DNA from 3 places in the Microbacterium amylolyticum genome. Region 2 is predicted to be linked to each of the others. Evidence: predicted binding sites of a transcription regulator. Region 2 holds the regulator's gene; each other region holds the start of a gene.

Region 1 (5,318 bases), 740 kb from region 2:
TCCGCGAAGGTTGTGCAGGTCTCACCGTCGCCGGTTCCGCCCGAGACCTCGTAGAGCGCGTCGGCGATGTCGTGTGCGTCGACAGACTGCATGCGCAGTGAGGCGAGCGCGAGCAGGTTGACGGCATCGTACGACTCGGGGCCGTAGGTGTAGTCGGTGAGAGGGTCGGTTCCCTCATCCTCGAGGAAGGCGGTCAGGGCGTCGACCCAGTCCTGCACCTGCTGCGGTGTGGGGCCGGGGTAGGTGCCCTTCATGCCCGTGAGGAGTCCGTCTTCGAAGTCTGCCGAGTAGTCGGCGAGGTTGCCGTCGACGAGGTACATCTGCTCGACGGGGTAGCCCTCATCAACGAGGTTCGGGAGGATCGTCTTCGTCTGGTCGAAGGCGATGATCGAGATCGCGTCGGGGTCTTCTGCCAGGACTTCGGAGATCTGCGCGTTGAACGTTGTGTCACCCGCGTTGAAGGTGGGGCTGGCGACAACCTCGCCGCCGGCGCCTTCGAAAGCTTCTGTGACGTAGCGGGCGAGGCCCGTTCCGTACGAGTCGTTGAGCACGATCAGTCCGAGCGTCTGATGCCCGTCGCCGGCGATCATGTTGCCGTGGACGGCACCCTGGAGAACGTCGCTGGGCGCGGTGCGGAAGTACAGCTCGTCGGCACGCGATGTGAACTCATCCGAGGTGTTCGCGGGCGAGAACAGGATCGTGTCAGCACCAATGACCTCGTCGATGAACTGCAACGAGACACCGGATGATGCCGCTCCGATGATCGCCGAGACGTCGGCGTTGAGCAGGCGGGGCACCTCGGTCTCGAACGCGCGGTTGGTGAGGTCGCCCGAGTCGCCCCATTCGATGTCGACCGTGAGGCCGGACTCTGCGCTGTACTCGTTGATGAGGTGCTGTGCGTAGGCGACGCCGGCTTCCTCAGGCGGGCCGAGGAATGCGAGGTCACCCGTTTGCGGAAGCGCCGTTCCGAGGGTGAGGGTGTATTCCTCGGGGTCGAAGGCTTTCGGCGCTGGCAACTCGGGGAAGCTGTCGGCGGCGTCGTCTTCCGCGTCTGCCGTGGTGTCGGTGCCATCGCCTGTTGCGGGCGCGTCATCGCTGGTGCTGCATCCGGCGAGTACGAGCGCGGCAACGCCGGTGACCGCAGCGACAGAGGCGAGCTTGCGGGATCGAACCATGCTGGTTCCGTCCTTTCGTCTGTCCGCGGGCCGGTGGGGTGTCAACTGAACGCCGCGGGTTTGGCGCGAACGTACCGACGCATTGTTTCCAGGATGTTTTCAGGCTCGAACGACGGAGTTCGGATTTGTTAACGTGCGGCGATGCGCGTCTGTCTGGCCTGTCGGGACATGTCGACGATCAGGATGATGCAGGCGATCCACACGATGATGAATCCCGCCCATCGTTCCGGTGGCATCTCCTCGTGAAGAAGAAACGCTCCGGTCATGAACTGCAAAAGAGGTGCCGCGAATGGCGGCAACGCCGACGGCGACCCACTGCAGTGGTCGCAGGCGTTCGTGAAGAAACACGACGGCGAGCAGAATCGTGGCGATCGGGTTGATGAAGTATCCGAGGCTGGCTTCGAGAACGTGCCCGGTCTGGGCGGCGAAGAGGAATCCTTGCCAGTTCGCGTAGATGAGGATGCCGGCGACGAGCGTCCACATCAGCAGCCGGGGTGATCGGAAGACGGCGAGGACAAGGAGCCAGCTCCGTGTGACCGTGAGCAGCACAGCGCAGAACACCAGCGAGAGCACAACACGCCAGCCGAGGGTCTCCCAGGGGCCCGTTGGCGCGAGGGCGACGAAGTACAGCGGGAGCAGGCCCCAGAGGGCGTAGGCGGCAAAGCCGTAGCCGACGCCGAGGCGCGTCTGCGTCGACAGGTCGCTGGTGTCCACTACGGGGGTCGAGTGGGTCGTCACCGCGTCAGACTACGCCCGGGAAAGGGCATGTTTACGCCGCTGAACGATCGAATCCCGTCAACTGTGCGGCAGCGTCTCGATGCGCGTGTGGGTGAGTTCCTGCGGTCGCTGGGTGGCGATGAAGGCTACGAGCTTTTCGCGGACCTGACACCGGAGTGCCCACAGGTCGTCGCCGTTTGCGGCCGTCATAGTGGCGCGCAGTTCGGCGACGCCGCGCTGTGCGTCGGAGACGATGAGTCCCCAGCTTCGGCGATCCCATTCGGGGGAGTCGTCAAGGATCAGCGCGAGCTCAGCACGAATGGCTTCGACGTTGATCGAGTAGTCAGCCTGCAGAAAAACGGTTCCGGTCAGAGCTGTTTGGCTGCGTGTCCAGTTGATGTAGGGCGTTGTCGTGAAGTGCGTCGACGGCAGGACGAGGCGCCGATCGTCCCAAATCTGCACGACGACGTAGGTGAGGGTGATCTCCTCGACGGTTCCGAATTCATCACCGACTTCGAGGGTGTCGCCCACTTTGAGGGCGTTGGAGAACGTCAGCTGTAGGCCGGCGACGAGGTTGCCGAGTGTGGATTGGGCGGCGAGGCCGGCGACGATTGATGCGACTCCGGCCGATGCGAACAGAGAAGCACCGAAGGTCTCGGCGCCGTCGATTGTGAGAAGCATGGCGCCGACGGTGAGAACCGCGACGACCGCGATCACCAGGCGGCGGATCATCTTGATCTGCGTTTTCCGGCGGCGCAGCGTGAAGTTGTCGACAGCCGAGGCGTCCTGCCGCACCATGGCACTGTCGATGAGGAGGATGAGGATCTTCGCGATGATCCACCCGACGACGCCGATGAGGCTGAGCGTCAGGCCGTAGCGGACGCCGGCTTGGAGCTCCGCCAACCCTTCGGGGAAGAAAGGCGGGACAGCGGTGCGCCAGAGGAGAACCGTGACGAGCCAGAAGATCGGCTTCGGGAAACGTGTGCGCAGTTCGCCGAAGATCAGGTGGCGTCGATGCAGCGATCCGGCGACGGTGCGAAACAACCAGGAAGCGACGAATCCGATGGCAACGGCGCCGGCGGCCGCGATGGCAACCCAGAGCCATGCCAGCAGCGGGCTGGCCGCAACGGTTTCCGCGAGGTGTGTCACGTCGTTTTCGAACTCTTCCGTCATACGCCCCACAGTAGATCGGGTCGATGCAACAGAAGAACCCCGGAGGCGCGTGCCTCCGGGGTTCTCAGAAAGTGCGAGGGTCTGAGCCTCAGCGCTCGACGACCGCGAGCACGTCGCGAGCCGAGAGCACGAGGTACTCGTCCGCACCGAACTTGACCTCGGTCCCGCCGTACTTGCTGTACAGGACGCGGTCACCGACAGCGACGTCCACGGGGACGCGGTTGCCGTTGTCGTCGATACGACCCGGACCCACAGCCACGACCTCGCCCTCCTGGGGCTTCTCCTTGGCGGTGTCAGGGATAACCAGACCGCTGGCCGTGGTCTGCTCTGCCTCGACCTGCTTGATGACGATGCGGTCCTCGAGCGGCTTGATGGAAACCGACACGGTTCACCTCTGCTTTCGAATGTCCTTGAGAAGACGTGTGTTCGCACTCTCACCCCGAGAGTGCTAACCGCAAGTGTAGGGCGCAGATTGGCACTCTCGCAACGTGAGTGCCAACTTCAGGCGTGCGTCACTACTCTGGACGGATGGACAACGCTGAACTCGACGCGCTGCTTACCCCCGACGCCCTGCGGCTGCTGGACGAGCTCGACCCCGTTGTCACCGTCGGTGACGTTGCCCATACCGTGTCCCGGTTGCGCGCAGCGGGACATTCACCCGCCCTCGTTTCGGCCGTTGTCGGCCAGGTCCGGTTGCGTGACAAGGCCGAGGCGAAGTTCCCCGGTTTCGCCCGCCGCATGCTCTTCACCCGGGCGGGGCTCGAACAGGCCACGCGCATGAGCGTTTCTGCTCATCACGCCGCGCGCTTTCGACAGGCGGGACTTCGTCGCGTCGCCGATCTCGGCAGCGGTATCGGCGGTGATTCCCTCGCGTTCGCGGCCCTCGGCCTCGGCGTTCTCGCCGTGGACGCCGACGAGATCACCGCCGCGCTCGCCGCCTACAACCTTTCGCCGTTTCGGCAGGATGGTGGCGGAGTCGAGGTGCGGAGTGGCCGCGCCGAGGAAACGGATTTGGCGGGCATTGACGGCGTCTGGCTCGACCCTGCCCGGCGCACAACCGGGCACTCCGAGACCCGCCGCGTCACGGCTGATGACTATTCGCCGCGCCTCGACTGGGCGTACGAGCTGGCGGAACGGATCCCCGTTGGGATGAAGCTCAGCCCTGCGCATGATCGCGACACGATCCCGGATGGCTGGGAGGCACAGTGGATCACGGTGGACGGCTCGACCGTTGAGCTCGTGCTCTGGTCGGGCACGCTCGCACGCGAGGGGGTGACGCGATCGGCGCTGGTGATCCGCGGCGATACCGTGGCGGAACTGACGGCTGCCCGTGATACCGAGGACGAGCCGGTGCGACCCCTCGGCGCTTTTGTGCACGAACCGGAGGGCGCCGTTATCCGTTCCCGCCTCGTCGGCGACGTCGCCCGCCTGCTGGACGCGGGCCCCGTCGCCGACGGCATCGCCTACCTCACGGGTGATACCGAAATCACCAGCCCCTTCGCACGGTCGTTCCGCGTTCGCGAGACTCTCCCCGCGGACCAGAAGAAGCTCCAGAAGGCGCTCCGAGAACGCGGAATCGGCGTTCTCGAGATCAAAAAGCGCGGCGTCGATGTCGATCCCGCAGCTTTCCGCAAGAAGCTGAAGCTGCAGGGCGACAAGAGCGCCGTGCTGTTCCTCACGAGAATCGGCGGGGCACGCACGGCGATCCTCGCCGATCGCCTGTCGTAGGGGAGAACGAGGCCGTGCTCGTTGCGGCTCTCGGAAGAGAAACGACCTCTTAGGCTTCGTCCCCCGTCACCGAGCGGTGCACGCCGGTGTTCGCGTTCTGCTCGGAGCCGAGCGTGCCGAGATAGAGCTCCGTGACCTTCGGATCGTGGAGGAGCTCGCGTCCGGACCCGGCGTAGGCGTCGTGTCCCTGATCGAGAACGTACCCGCGATCGCAGATCTGCAGGCAGCGGCGGGCGTTCTGCTCCACCATGATGCAGGTGACGCCGGCCCGGTTGATTTCGCTGACGCGGATAAACGCCTCGTCCTGTCTGACGGGGGAGAGCCCGGCGGACGGCTCGTCGAGCAGGAGCACCTTCGGGTCGAGCATGAGCGCCCGTCCCATGGCCACCATTTGGCGCTCGCCGCCGGAGAGGCCTCCTGCGCGCTGTTTGAGGCGCTTGCCCAGGTCGGGGAAGACATCGACAACGAACGCGAGGCGTTCCGCGAACATCTTGGGTTTCTGATACGCGCCCATTTGCAGGTTTT
Region 2 (5,318 bases):
AAACAAGTCGGAACTCGCCGTTTGAGCGCTCCTGCGCGATGCCTCGTGCGACCTCGACCATTTCGGCGAGGAGCGAAGGATCACCTGCCGCGAGCTCCGTGACATCACGGTACTGCTCGGTCTTGGGAATGACGAGAACATGAACAGGGGCCTGCGGATGAATGTCCGTGATCGCGAAAACGCGCTCGGTCTCCGCGACGATGTCGCCCGGGACATCTCCGCGAAGAATGCGGGTGAAGATCGTTGGCTCGCTACTCATAACACGCAGTCTACGTTTCTCACCATCGCCCGACACGGGCGTTGAGCAGCGCAAGCGCCGCGGGTCCCGCCGTTGATGTTCTGAGGACGCTGTCACCGAGCTTCACCCGCTCTGCGCCCGCCGCTTCGAGAGCACTTATTTCTTCCGGGGCGATCCCGCCCTCAGGGCCGACGACCAGAAGGATGTCCCGGCCATCCGTCTCGAGCGTCGTGAAGCGGGCCTCTGTCCACGGATCAAGAATGAGCACACGCATCGATGTCGCGCGCTCCGCAAGGAGCGACGTTGGGTGAACAGCTTCCACCTCGGGAATCCACGCACGCAGTGCCTGTTTGGCGGCTTCGCGAACGATGCTCTGCCACCGCGAACGCCCTTTGTCGGCTTTCGGCCCCTGCCAGCGGGAGACGCTGCGCGTTGCCTGCCACGGAATGATTCCGTCAATGCCGAGCTCTGTCGCCGCCTGCACCGCGAGCTCATCGCGGTCGCCCTTTGCCAGAGCTTGCGCAAGAAAAATGCGAGGTGACGGCGCGGGAATGTCGCGCCGCTGCGAGACGGTGATCTCCACGCGCGTTTTCTGCGCATCGGCGACTGTTCCCGACAGCCAGACGCCGCGCCCGTCCGTCAGAGTGACCGACTCCCCCGGTCGCACCCGCCGGACGCTGGCCGCGTGGTGCGCCTCAGAGCCGGTCAGCTCAACGGCATCGCCTGGCTGAGCGCGGGCGGCGCCGTCGTCGACGAAGTGCAGTGCCACGGGTCAGGCTCCGCGGAAGCGGTCGCGCAGCTTGGAGAACAGGCCCTGCTGGTGCTCGGTCAGGCGGGGCTTGGGCGCCTTCGTGCGCTTGGCAATCTCTTCCAGAAGCTGACGGGTCTTGTGATCGACCTTCGTGGGCGTGACCACCTGCACGGCAACCCGCAGGTCGCCGCGGCGCTTGGACCGCAGGCCCGTGATTCCGCGCTCACTGATGCGGAGAACGTCGCCGGACTGCACACCAGCGCGAACCTCCAGGTCCACGGTGCCGTCGAGGCCATCGATCGATGTGGTGGTTCCGAGAATCGCGTCTGTCATCGACACTTCCAGGGTGGCGAACAGGTCGTCTCCGTCGCGGTCGAACACCGGATGAGGTTCTACCGTGATCTCCACGTAGAGGTCTCCGCGGGGTCCGCCCGCTGGGCCCACCTCGCCCGATCCGGGCAGCTGCAGGCGCAGGCCCGTTTCCACGCCGGCGGGAATGTCGAGGCCAACGGTGCGCCGCGAGCGCACCCGCCCCTGGCCGGCACACGCCGGGCACGGGCTCGGAATCGTCGTTCCGTAGCCCTGGCAGGCGCCACACGGCTGCTGCGTGACGACATTACCGAGCAGACTGCGCACCTGCCGCTGCACGTGACCAGATCCGCCGCAGATGTCGCAACGCTGGGGCTGCGTTCCCGGCTGGCAGCAGGAGCCCTGACAGGTTTCGCAGAGAACAGCCGTATCGATTTCGACATCGCGGTGTGTTCCGAAGACCACGTCAGCCAAGTCAAGCGAGACGCGAACCAGGGCGTCCTGTCCGCGTTCGCGCCGTGACCGTGGACGCCCTCCGCGGCCGCCTCCGCCGCCGGCTCCGAAGAACGCCTCGAAGACATCACCGAAACCGCCGAAACCGCCCCCGCCGAAGGAGCCTCCATCGTCACCAATATCGTAGCGACGACGCTGCTCAGGGTCGCTCAGCACCTCATAGGCATGGGTGACGCTCTTGAACTCCTCAGCCGCTTCGGGGCTGGGGTTCACATCGGGGTGAAGCTTACGCGCGAGCTTGCGGTACGCCTTCTTGATCTCGTCGCCGCTCGCCTCGCGAGAGACTCCGAGTACGTCATAGTGGTCTGCCACGGTCGCCTTTCCGCAGATGGGGCTGCGTCAGTCGTGTCTGCCTGTGTGATCTTGCTCTGCCCTTCCGGGGCAGAGCAACTAACGGGAATCGTCCTCGTCGAGAAGCCTCGTGAGGTACGTCGCAACGGCGCGAGCCGCCGCAAGATTACGGGAATAGTCCATGCGCGTGGGGCCCATGAGCCCGACTCTGGCCGAGCCGACCGCGGCGTCGTAGTCGCTCGCGATGAACGACGCCTCGCTCAGGCCAAATTCGGCGTTTTCGCGGCCGATGCTGGTTGCCAGGCCGTTTTCATCCGCTGCCATCTCGCTCATGAGGCGCAGAAGGGTGACCTGCTCTTCAATCGCTTCGAGAAGCGGGTGGATGCTTCCGCGGAAGTCACTACCGCGGCGCGCCAGCGTGGCGGTTCCGGCCATCACCAGGCGATTTTGGCGGAACTCGTCGAGTTCTTCGGCAACGGTGGAGAGGATGGCCGACATGACGTGATCCATCGCGGTGTGCGCGGTTGCTTGACGCTGAGCAGCCGCGGCAACCGCTCCGGCGGCATCCGAGGCGGGCAAGCCGAGAATGAGGGAGGATACGTGTGGACGGATCACGTCGAGCACTTCTTCATCGACGTCAACGGGAGCGACCGTGATGCGCTGGGACACGCGCCCCGTGTCCGTCACGAGGATGACGAGGATACGGCGGGGATCGAGGGCGACCAGCTGAACGTGCGTCACCGTCGCGCGCGCGAACGACGGGTATTGAACGAGCGCAACCTGTCCGGTGATCTGCGTCAGCAGCCGGACGGTACGCGCCAGCAGGTCATCAAGATCCGCGGGGTCAGCCAGGAAGGTCGAAATTGCTGATCGTTGCGCACGCGAGAGCGGACGGACCTCGGCAAGATGGTCGACGAATGCCCGGTACCCCTTATCGGTGGGAATTCGTCCGGACGAGGTGTGGGGCTGCGCGATGAGGTCTTCATCTTCCAGCATCGCCATATCGTTGCGGATCGTGGCCGCCGAAACACCGAAGGCGTGACGCTCGACGATGGACCTGCTGCCAACGGGCTCGTGCGTATCAACGTAGTCCTGGACGATGGCGCGCAGAACCTGAAGCCCTCGATCAGTCACCATGCGCGCTCCTTCCTGCTGGCACTCGGAGAGGTCGACTGCCAATTCTATCGCGCTCGCTGTGAGCGAGGTTATCGTGACGCGGCGCTAGACCGTGAGAGCACGAACGACCGCGTCAGCCAGGAGGCGTCCGGAACGCGTCAGCACGACGCGTCCTTTCACTGCGGAAGCGCCATCGACGAGGCCATCAGCGACGAGTCCGGCAACCGACCGCCGCGCATCGGACGATGGCAGATCAGAAACAGCCATTCCTTCGCGGATACGGGTTTCGAGAAGCACCCGCTCCAAGATCCGCTGTTGCGCATCCGGCGTCTCCCGGCCAGCCGCAGGAGAGTCGCCAAGCGACAGCCGCTGCGCATAGGCCGCAGGATGTTTCACATTCCACCAGCGCAGTCCCCCAATATGGCTGTGGGCGCCCGGTCCGAATCCCCACCAATCGAAACCGCGCCAGTAGGCGAGGTTATGCCGAGAGCGATGCCCGCTCCCCCGCGACCAGTTCGAGACTTCGTACCACTCATAGCCGCCGCCGGCGAGGAGGTCATCAGCAAGCTCGTACATATCGGCCTGCAGATCGTCGTCGGGAGCCGGAACCTGCCCCGCGCGGATCTGCCTGTGCAACTTCGTTCCCTCTTCGATAATGAGGGCGTATGCCGAGATGTGGTCGGGAGCGTAGGCGAGCGCTGCCTCCAGCGACGCTCGCCAGTCGTCAATCGACTCGCCGGGAGCGCCGTAGATCAGGTCCACCGACACATCGAGTCCTGCGTTTTTTGCGGCGGCGACCGCCGTGCCGACGTTCGCCGGTGTGTGCGTGCGATCGAGCGCGGCGAGAACGTGCGGAACCGCCGACTGCATTCCAACGGACAGTCGGGTCACGCCTGCTGCTGCAAGCTCATCGACGACACGGTCGGTGACAGTGTCGGGGTTCGCTTCTACCGTGATCTCTGCGTCGTCAGCCAGACCGAAGGCGCCACGCACTCCGTCCAGCATCCGCACCAGGTCGCCCGCGGGAAGAAGCGTCGGGGTTCCGCCGCCGAAGAACACCGTTTTCGCGGGGCGCTGTGTTCCGGCCTCCGCAAGGACGACGCGGGCGAGCGCGATCTCTTGGAGAACCGTATCCGCGTACTGATCTTGTCGCGTACCGCGCAGTTCTGTTGCCGTGTACGTGTTGAAATCGCAGTACCCACACCGCACACGACAAAACGGCACGTGAAGATACACGCCGAAGTCGGTGAGTTCATCCGTGCGAATGTGCGTGGGAAGCCTGCCGTCAGGCGGTGCCGGATCTCCGAGAGGAAGCGCGCCAGCCATTAGGCGAACAGTGGCGACACGGCGCGGTGATACGCCGCGTTCAGCGCCCGCCGGCGACGGCGAACCAGCTGACGGAAGGTTCGATAGGCCGCCGCGACGGGGATGTCGAAAGCGCGTACCTCGAACCAGACCTCGTCGTTCAGACGCCACTCAACGGAGAACTGCACCTCGCCCGAGACGAGCGTGGCGTCAACCGTTCCCAGGGCGAACGCGACGCGACGCGACTCCTCAGCGAGAAAGATCACGCGGTAGTCGCCATCCGTTCGCTTGCCCCTGGCGCGCCCCACGACATGCGCTGTCGCGCCCGGTGCGACGTAGGGAACCCCGTCTTCTGTGAAGCGCTGGCTGTCTTCGAGCTGCGATGGGGCAATCGGCTTGCCCTCCTCGTCAAAACTCACCCCCGTGTACCCGGGCCCTGCCGCGGGTCGCACATCGCTGAGCTCCAGCCCGGCCCCCGTGAGAACACGCCAGGAGAGGATGTCATCGATGGCCTTACGGAAACGTTCCTCTCCGCTGCCGATACGCCACTGATCGGCTGCGGGGATCGACTTCTCCGGTGGATACTGCAGCAGATCGGCCGCCTGTGAGGCGCCCACCGCTGCATAGTCGACCGTCTGATCTCGGAAGGTCGCCCTGCGCATGCTGTCAGCCTAACTGTCGCTGTGTGCGAAACCTGTTGGTCACTTGTCCTTGGACTCGACGTCGCCGGAGAGCGCCGCGATGAAGGCGTTCTGCGGAACCTCGACGCGTCCGACCATCTTCATCCGCTTCTTG
Region 3 (5,318 bases), 910 kb from region 2:
CTTTGCCGGGTCGATGATGCCGGCTGCCAGCATATCGACGTACTCGCCCGTGGCGGCGTTGAGGCCGTGACCCGTGGCGAGTTCGGCAACCTTCGCGGCCACAACACCGGGCTCGAGGCCAGCGTTGAGGGCGATCTGCTTGAGCGGTGCTTCGATGCTGACGCGAACGATGCGTGCACCGGTTGCCTCGTCACCCGAGAGGTCGAGCTTGTCGAACGCCGTGATGGCGGCCTGGATCAGCGCGACGCCACCACCGGGGACGATGCCCTCTTCGACGGCTGCCTTCGCGTTGCGAACGGCATCCTCGATGCGGTGCTTGCGCTCCTTGAGCTCCACCTCGGTTGCGGCACCCGCCTTGATGACGGCAACGCCGCCGGCGAGCTTCGCGAGGCGCTCCTGGAGCTTCTCGCGGTCGTAGTCGCTGTCGGTTGCTTCGATCTCGCGGCGGATCTGGGTCACGCGACCGTCGATCTGCTCCGAGTTGCCGGCGCCCTCAACGATGGTCGTCTCGTCCTTGGTGACGATGACCTTGCGTGCGCGGCCCAGGAGGTCGAGCTCGGTGTTCTCCAGCTTGAGACCGACCTCTTCCGTGATGACCTGGCCACCCGTGAGGATCGCGATGTCCTGCAGCTGCGCCTTACGACGGTCGCCGAAGCCCGGTGCCTTGACGGCAACGGCCTTGAAGATGCCACGGATCTTGTTCAGCACCAGCGTCGCAAGAGCTTCGCCCTCGACGTCCTCGGCGATGATGACGAGCTCCTTGCCCGCCTGCATGACCTTCTCGACGACGGGGAGAAGATCCTTGATGTTCGAGATCTTCTGGTTCGCGATGAGGATGTAGGGCTCTTCGAAGACGGCTTCCTGGCGCTCAGGGTCCGTGACGAAGTAGGGGTTCAGGTAGCCCTTGTCAAAGCGCATACCCTCGGTGAGCTCGAGCTCGGTGCCGAAGGCCTGAGCCTCTTCCACCGTGACAACGCCCTCCTTGCCAACCTTGTCGATGGCCTGAGCGATGAGCTCGCCGATCTCGGGGTCAGCGGCGGAGATCGATGCGGTCGCCGCGATCTCTTCCTTCGACTCGATCTCCTTGGCGTTCACCAGAAGCTCGGCGGAGACAGCCTGAACGGCCTTCTCGATGCCGCGCTTCAGGCTGATCGGGTCGGCTCCGGCTGCAACGTTGCGCAGGCCCTCGCGGACGAGCGCCTGAGCGAGAACGGTCGCCGTCGTCGTGCCGTCGCCAGCGACGTCATCGGTCTTCTTGGCGACCTCCTTGACGAGCTCCGCGCCGATCTTCTCGTACGGGTCGTCGAGCTCGATCTCCTTGGCGATCGACACACCGTCGTTCGTGATTGTGGGGGCGCCCCACTTCTTCTCCAGCACGACGTTGCGGCCACGCGGGCCGAGCGTCACCTTGACGGCGTCGGCCAGCTGGTTGAGGCCGCGCTCGAGACCGCGACGGGCCTCCTCGTCGAAAGCGATCATCTTTGCCATGTGTTGTCGTCCCTCCCGGACGTAAGGCGGGTAGTCATTAGCACTCGATCTACCTGAGTGCTAAGAGCATTCTGGCACTCGACCCCCTCGAGTGCAAACCCCCTGAGCGTGTGCGTCACGAACGCACAGCAACCGTCAGCGTCGCATCAACCTCGAGCGCGTCGGCGCTGGGCCCCGCGGCGATTCGGTACGCCCCCGGCTGCACGCGCAACGCGCCCGCATGCACCCAGTCCTCCGGCGCCCCCTCGATTCGCAGCTCGTCGTCCCACACGGCCAAGCGGCGGGCGTCGAAACTCAGCTCGACCTCGCGCGATTCACCCGGCTCCAAGCGCACGCGTTCGTACGCCACCAGCGCAGGATGATGGTGCGTGGGTTCCGGAGCTGCCACTTGCGGTTCCGAAAGCTGCACGTCCTCGTAACGCACAGCGGAGTATGTGCAGCCGTGTCCGAAGGCGAAGGCATACGGCTCGGGGTGGTGGCGGTACGTGGCCTGCTGGCGCAGTGTGTCGTAGTCGAACAGATCGCCCGCCTGTGCGGGATCCGCCGGCCACGATTGAGCAAGACGCCCCGTCGGCTCAACGTCACCACTGAGAACATCGACAAGCCCGTTCCCCAGCTCCTGTCCGCCGTGGCTCGACCAGACGATCGTTTCCGCCGCGAACGCGTCGCCAAGAACGTACGGATAGCTCGAGACGATCGTCAGAACAACCTGTTCCGCGTGCCGGCGCGCAATCCGCCACACCTCGGCAAAGACCTCCGGAAGCATCAGATGGGGACGATCAGCTGTTTCGCGTCCGGCGAGATGGGGGTCGTTGCCGACGGCGACGAGGACAACATCGGCAGCAACAGCCGCTTCCGCGATCGCCTGCTGACCGGAGCGGACGATCCGTGCCCCGAACCGCTCGGCCTCGTCCAGGGTGACCCCGTCGGCCAAAACGAGCCCGCCGCCGCGAGCGACCGGAAGGTGAGCAGCCCGTCGCCCCAGTCGGTCATCTCGAACAGGGTATCGTCGGTCGCCTCATCGCTGTCCGCGGTGATGACCGTTCCATCGGACGATGCCCGGATAAAGCAACCGTTCGTCGCGCGCAGAGCAATAGTGTCGGCGCCCGTGTGGCAACGGGCGTTCCGACGACCTCGCGTAGCGCCCGCAGATCGTGACCTTGTCGCACCACACCGCGGAAGACATCGCTGTCGGCTCCCGCATGCGGGAGCATCGCCGAGTGAAAGCGCTCAGCGCCCGCTCGCTGGATTGCGTCCCGTTGCTCGAGATAGCAGACGAGCATCTGGTCGGAGCTGAACCGCCGGAAGTCCAGCGACTGTGTGGGGTTGACGAGGTAGGGCATCCGCCGAGGAGGAAGAATCTCCCCGAAATCGGCGTAACGCTGCGACCAGAAGGCCGTACCCCACGCATCGTTGAGCGCCGCGATCGTGCCGTATTTCTCGCGCAGCCAGGTACGGAATTCGCGTGCTGCCTCATCGCCGTAGTCGATCTGCCCGTACTCGTTGCCGATGTGCCCCATTCGCACGGCGGGGTGATGGGCGTAGCGCGTCGCAAGGTCACGCGTGATCGACAGGGCATGTTCGCGGTAGACGCGCGAGGACGGCGAGAACTGATTGCGCGATCCGGGCACAAGGCGAACACCCTCGCGGTCGACGGGCAGCGTCTCGGGATAGCGCACCCCAAGCCACGGCGGGGGTGACGCGGTGGTGGTAGCGAGGTCAACGGCGATCCCGCCGTCGTGCAGAAGTTCCAGCACCTCGTCTAACCACGCGAACTCTCGGCGTCCCGGCTCGGGCTCGATCATCGCCCAGCTGAAAACGCCAACGGTGACGAGATTGACCCCCGCTTCGCGCATCAGATCGACGTCTTCTCGCCAGGTTTCGCGAGGCCATTGCTCCGGGTTGTAATCGCCGCCGACGCCAATGCCGATGTCTGCGCTGAGCGCAGAAAACGTGCCGGGAACATGAGGTGTCGGTGACATCAGCGTCAGACTCTCCAGACATCTATCGAAGCGCTTCAACACGGTGACGATATACTAGACACGTGCCGTTGTCCATGAAGACCCACTCAGCCCTCCACGTGCTGCGATATAGCACCCCCGCGCGCGTCTGGACCGACGCGCTACCGGTCGGGAACGGCCACCGCGGTGCCATGTGCGCCGGCGAATACGCCGGCGAAAAACTCTGGCTCAACGATGCCGAGGCGTGGTCGGGAACACCGGAACATGACCCTCTTGCGAGCCTCGCTGATCGCGGTCCCGAGGCCCTCGCCCGGATGCGCGACGCCCTGGCGGCCCTCCCGCGAACCTCCAGGGCATCTGGAACGCTCAGCTTCCCGGCCCCTGGTCCAGCGCGTATACGACGAACATCAACATGGAAATGGCGTACTGGCCAGCCGAGACGACATCCCTTCCCGAATGCCACGAGCCGCTTCTCGATTTCGTGGCGCGCGTCGCGACAAAAACCGGCCCCGCCGCCGCGCGTGCTCTCTACGACGCTGATGGCTGGGTTCTGCACCACAATTCCGACATCTGGGGGTACGCGGCACCCGTCGGAGCAGGCCACGGTGACCCTGCGTGGGCCTGCTGGCCCATGGGTGGCGTCTGGCTCAGTCTGCACATGTGGGACCGTTTCACCTTCGACCAGGATCTGCGCGCGCTGCGTGATGAGGCGTGGCCCGTTCTTGAAGCAACGGCACGCTTCGCACTCAGCTGGGTCCAAACCGATGGCGAGACCGCCTGGACAGCACCCTCAACCTCGCCCGAGAACCACTACCTCGACGAATCCGGGCAGCAGCTCGCCATCACCATGACCGCGACGATGGACGCCGAACTGCTGCGAGCGCTCTCCGACGCCTGCACACGAGCAGCACAGGCCCTGGGCCGCGATGACGCATGGGTCACCGAACTTCGCGCGCACGTCGATCTGTTACCGCCCGTTCGCATCGCCGCCGACGGCAGCATTGAGGAGTGGGCTGAGCCACTCACCCCCGCAGAACCGGACCACCGCCATCTCTCCCATCTAGTCGGCCTGTTCCCTCTGGGGAGTATGACGCCCAGCCGCACACCGGACCTCGCGCGCGCGGCCGCGACCTCGATCGTGAACCGCGGCGCGGAGTCAACGGGCTGGGCGTTGGCGTGGCGCGCCGCGATGTGGGCACGCCTCGGTGAGGGTGCGCGCGTGCACGGACAGCTGCGCATGCTGCTGCGCCCCGCCGAAGACGCGGCAGGACAGCACCGTGGCGGGGTGTACCACAATCTGTTCAGCGCACACCCGCCATTCCAGATCGACGGGAATCTCGGATTCACCGCAGCCATCGCAGAAGCACTCGTGCAGTCGCACGAGCAGGAGATCCGGTTGCTTCCCGCGCTTCCGCCCTCGTGGGTGACGGGAAACATCACCGGCATCCGGTGCCGCGGTGGCATCACCGTGGACGTCGCGTGGGCGAACGCTCGAGTAACGCGGGTCACCGTGCGGAGTGCGTCCCGCACCGCCACCACCCTCTCCGGACCGGGACTCCCCGCTGTACGTTGCGATATTTCCCCGAATCGCGCCATGATCATCGAGTCAAAGGAAACCTCATGACGACGATCGCCGATGTTGCGCGGGCCGCACGCGTGTCCATTTCCACCGTTTCGTATGTCCTCAGTGGCAAGCGAACCATTTCACCCGACACCAAGGAACGCGTCACACAGGCTATTGCCGATCTGAACTACAGTCCTCACGCGAGCGCCCGGTCTCTCGCGTCGCGGTCGACGCAGGTGATCGGCCTCCAGGCTCCCCTCCGCGCGGGCGTGGACGTGCACGTTGTGATGGAGATCGTCGCGGGC

The links. Region 2 encodes HrcA, which represses chaperone genes, less so after heat shock. Its sites were predicted from a motif close to TTNGCACTCGNNNNNNNCGAGTGCNAA; they were not measured.
Region 1: the regulator HrcA is predicted to act here: its motif matches at 3,538-3,564, upstream of groES (co-chaperone GroES).
Region 3: the regulator HrcA is predicted to act here: its motif matches at 1,526-1,552, upstream of groL (chaperonin GroEL).

The regions. Positions count from the first base shown of each region.
Region 1 is NZ_CP049253.1:1,084,681-1,089,998, reverse strand. Features, by position in the region: gene G6N81_RS05270 (ABC transporter substrate-binding protein) at 1-1,175, opposite strand, end outside; gene G6N81_RS05265 (EamA family transporter) at 1,275-1,913, opposite strand; gene G6N81_RS05260 (mechanosensitive ion channel family protein) at 1,971-3,065, opposite strand; gene groES (co-chaperone GroES) at 3,154-3,450, opposite strand; gene G6N81_RS05250 (THUMP-like domain-containing protein) at 3,594-4,793, shown strand; gene G6N81_RS05245 (ABC transporter ATP-binding protein) at 4,843-5,318, opposite strand, start outside.
Region 2 is NZ_CP049253.1:344,989-350,306, reverse strand. Features, by position in the region: gene G6N81_RS01800 (HIT domain-containing protein) at 1-259, opposite strand, end outside; gene G6N81_RS01795 (16S rRNA (uracil(1498)-N(3))-methyltransferase) at 279-1,007, opposite strand; gene dnaJ (molecular chaperone DnaJ) at 1,011-2,123, opposite strand; gene hrcA (heat-inducible transcriptional repressor HrcA) at 2,202-3,239, opposite strand; gene hemW (radical SAM family heme chaperone HemW) at 3,324-4,544, opposite strand; gene G6N81_RS01775 (DUF1990 family protein) at 4,544-5,185, opposite strand; gene lepA (translation elongation factor 4) at 5,225-5,318, opposite strand, start outside.
Region 3 is NZ_CP049253.1:1,259,807-1,265,124, forward strand. Features, by position in the region: gene groL (chaperonin GroEL) at 1-1,488, opposite strand, end outside; gene G6N81_RS06140 (glycoside hydrolase family 3 C-terminal domain-containing protein) at 1,604-2,422, opposite strand; partial or broken gene G6N81_RS06145 (beta-galactosidase) at 2,721-3,470, opposite strand; partial or broken gene G6N81_RS12945 (glycoside hydrolase N-terminal domain-containing protein) at 3,545-3,724, shown strand; gene G6N81_RS12700 (glycosyl hydrolase family 95 catalytic domain-containing protein) at 3,805-5,073, shown strand; gene G6N81_RS06160 (LacI family DNA-binding transcriptional regulator) at 5,070-5,318, shown strand, end outside.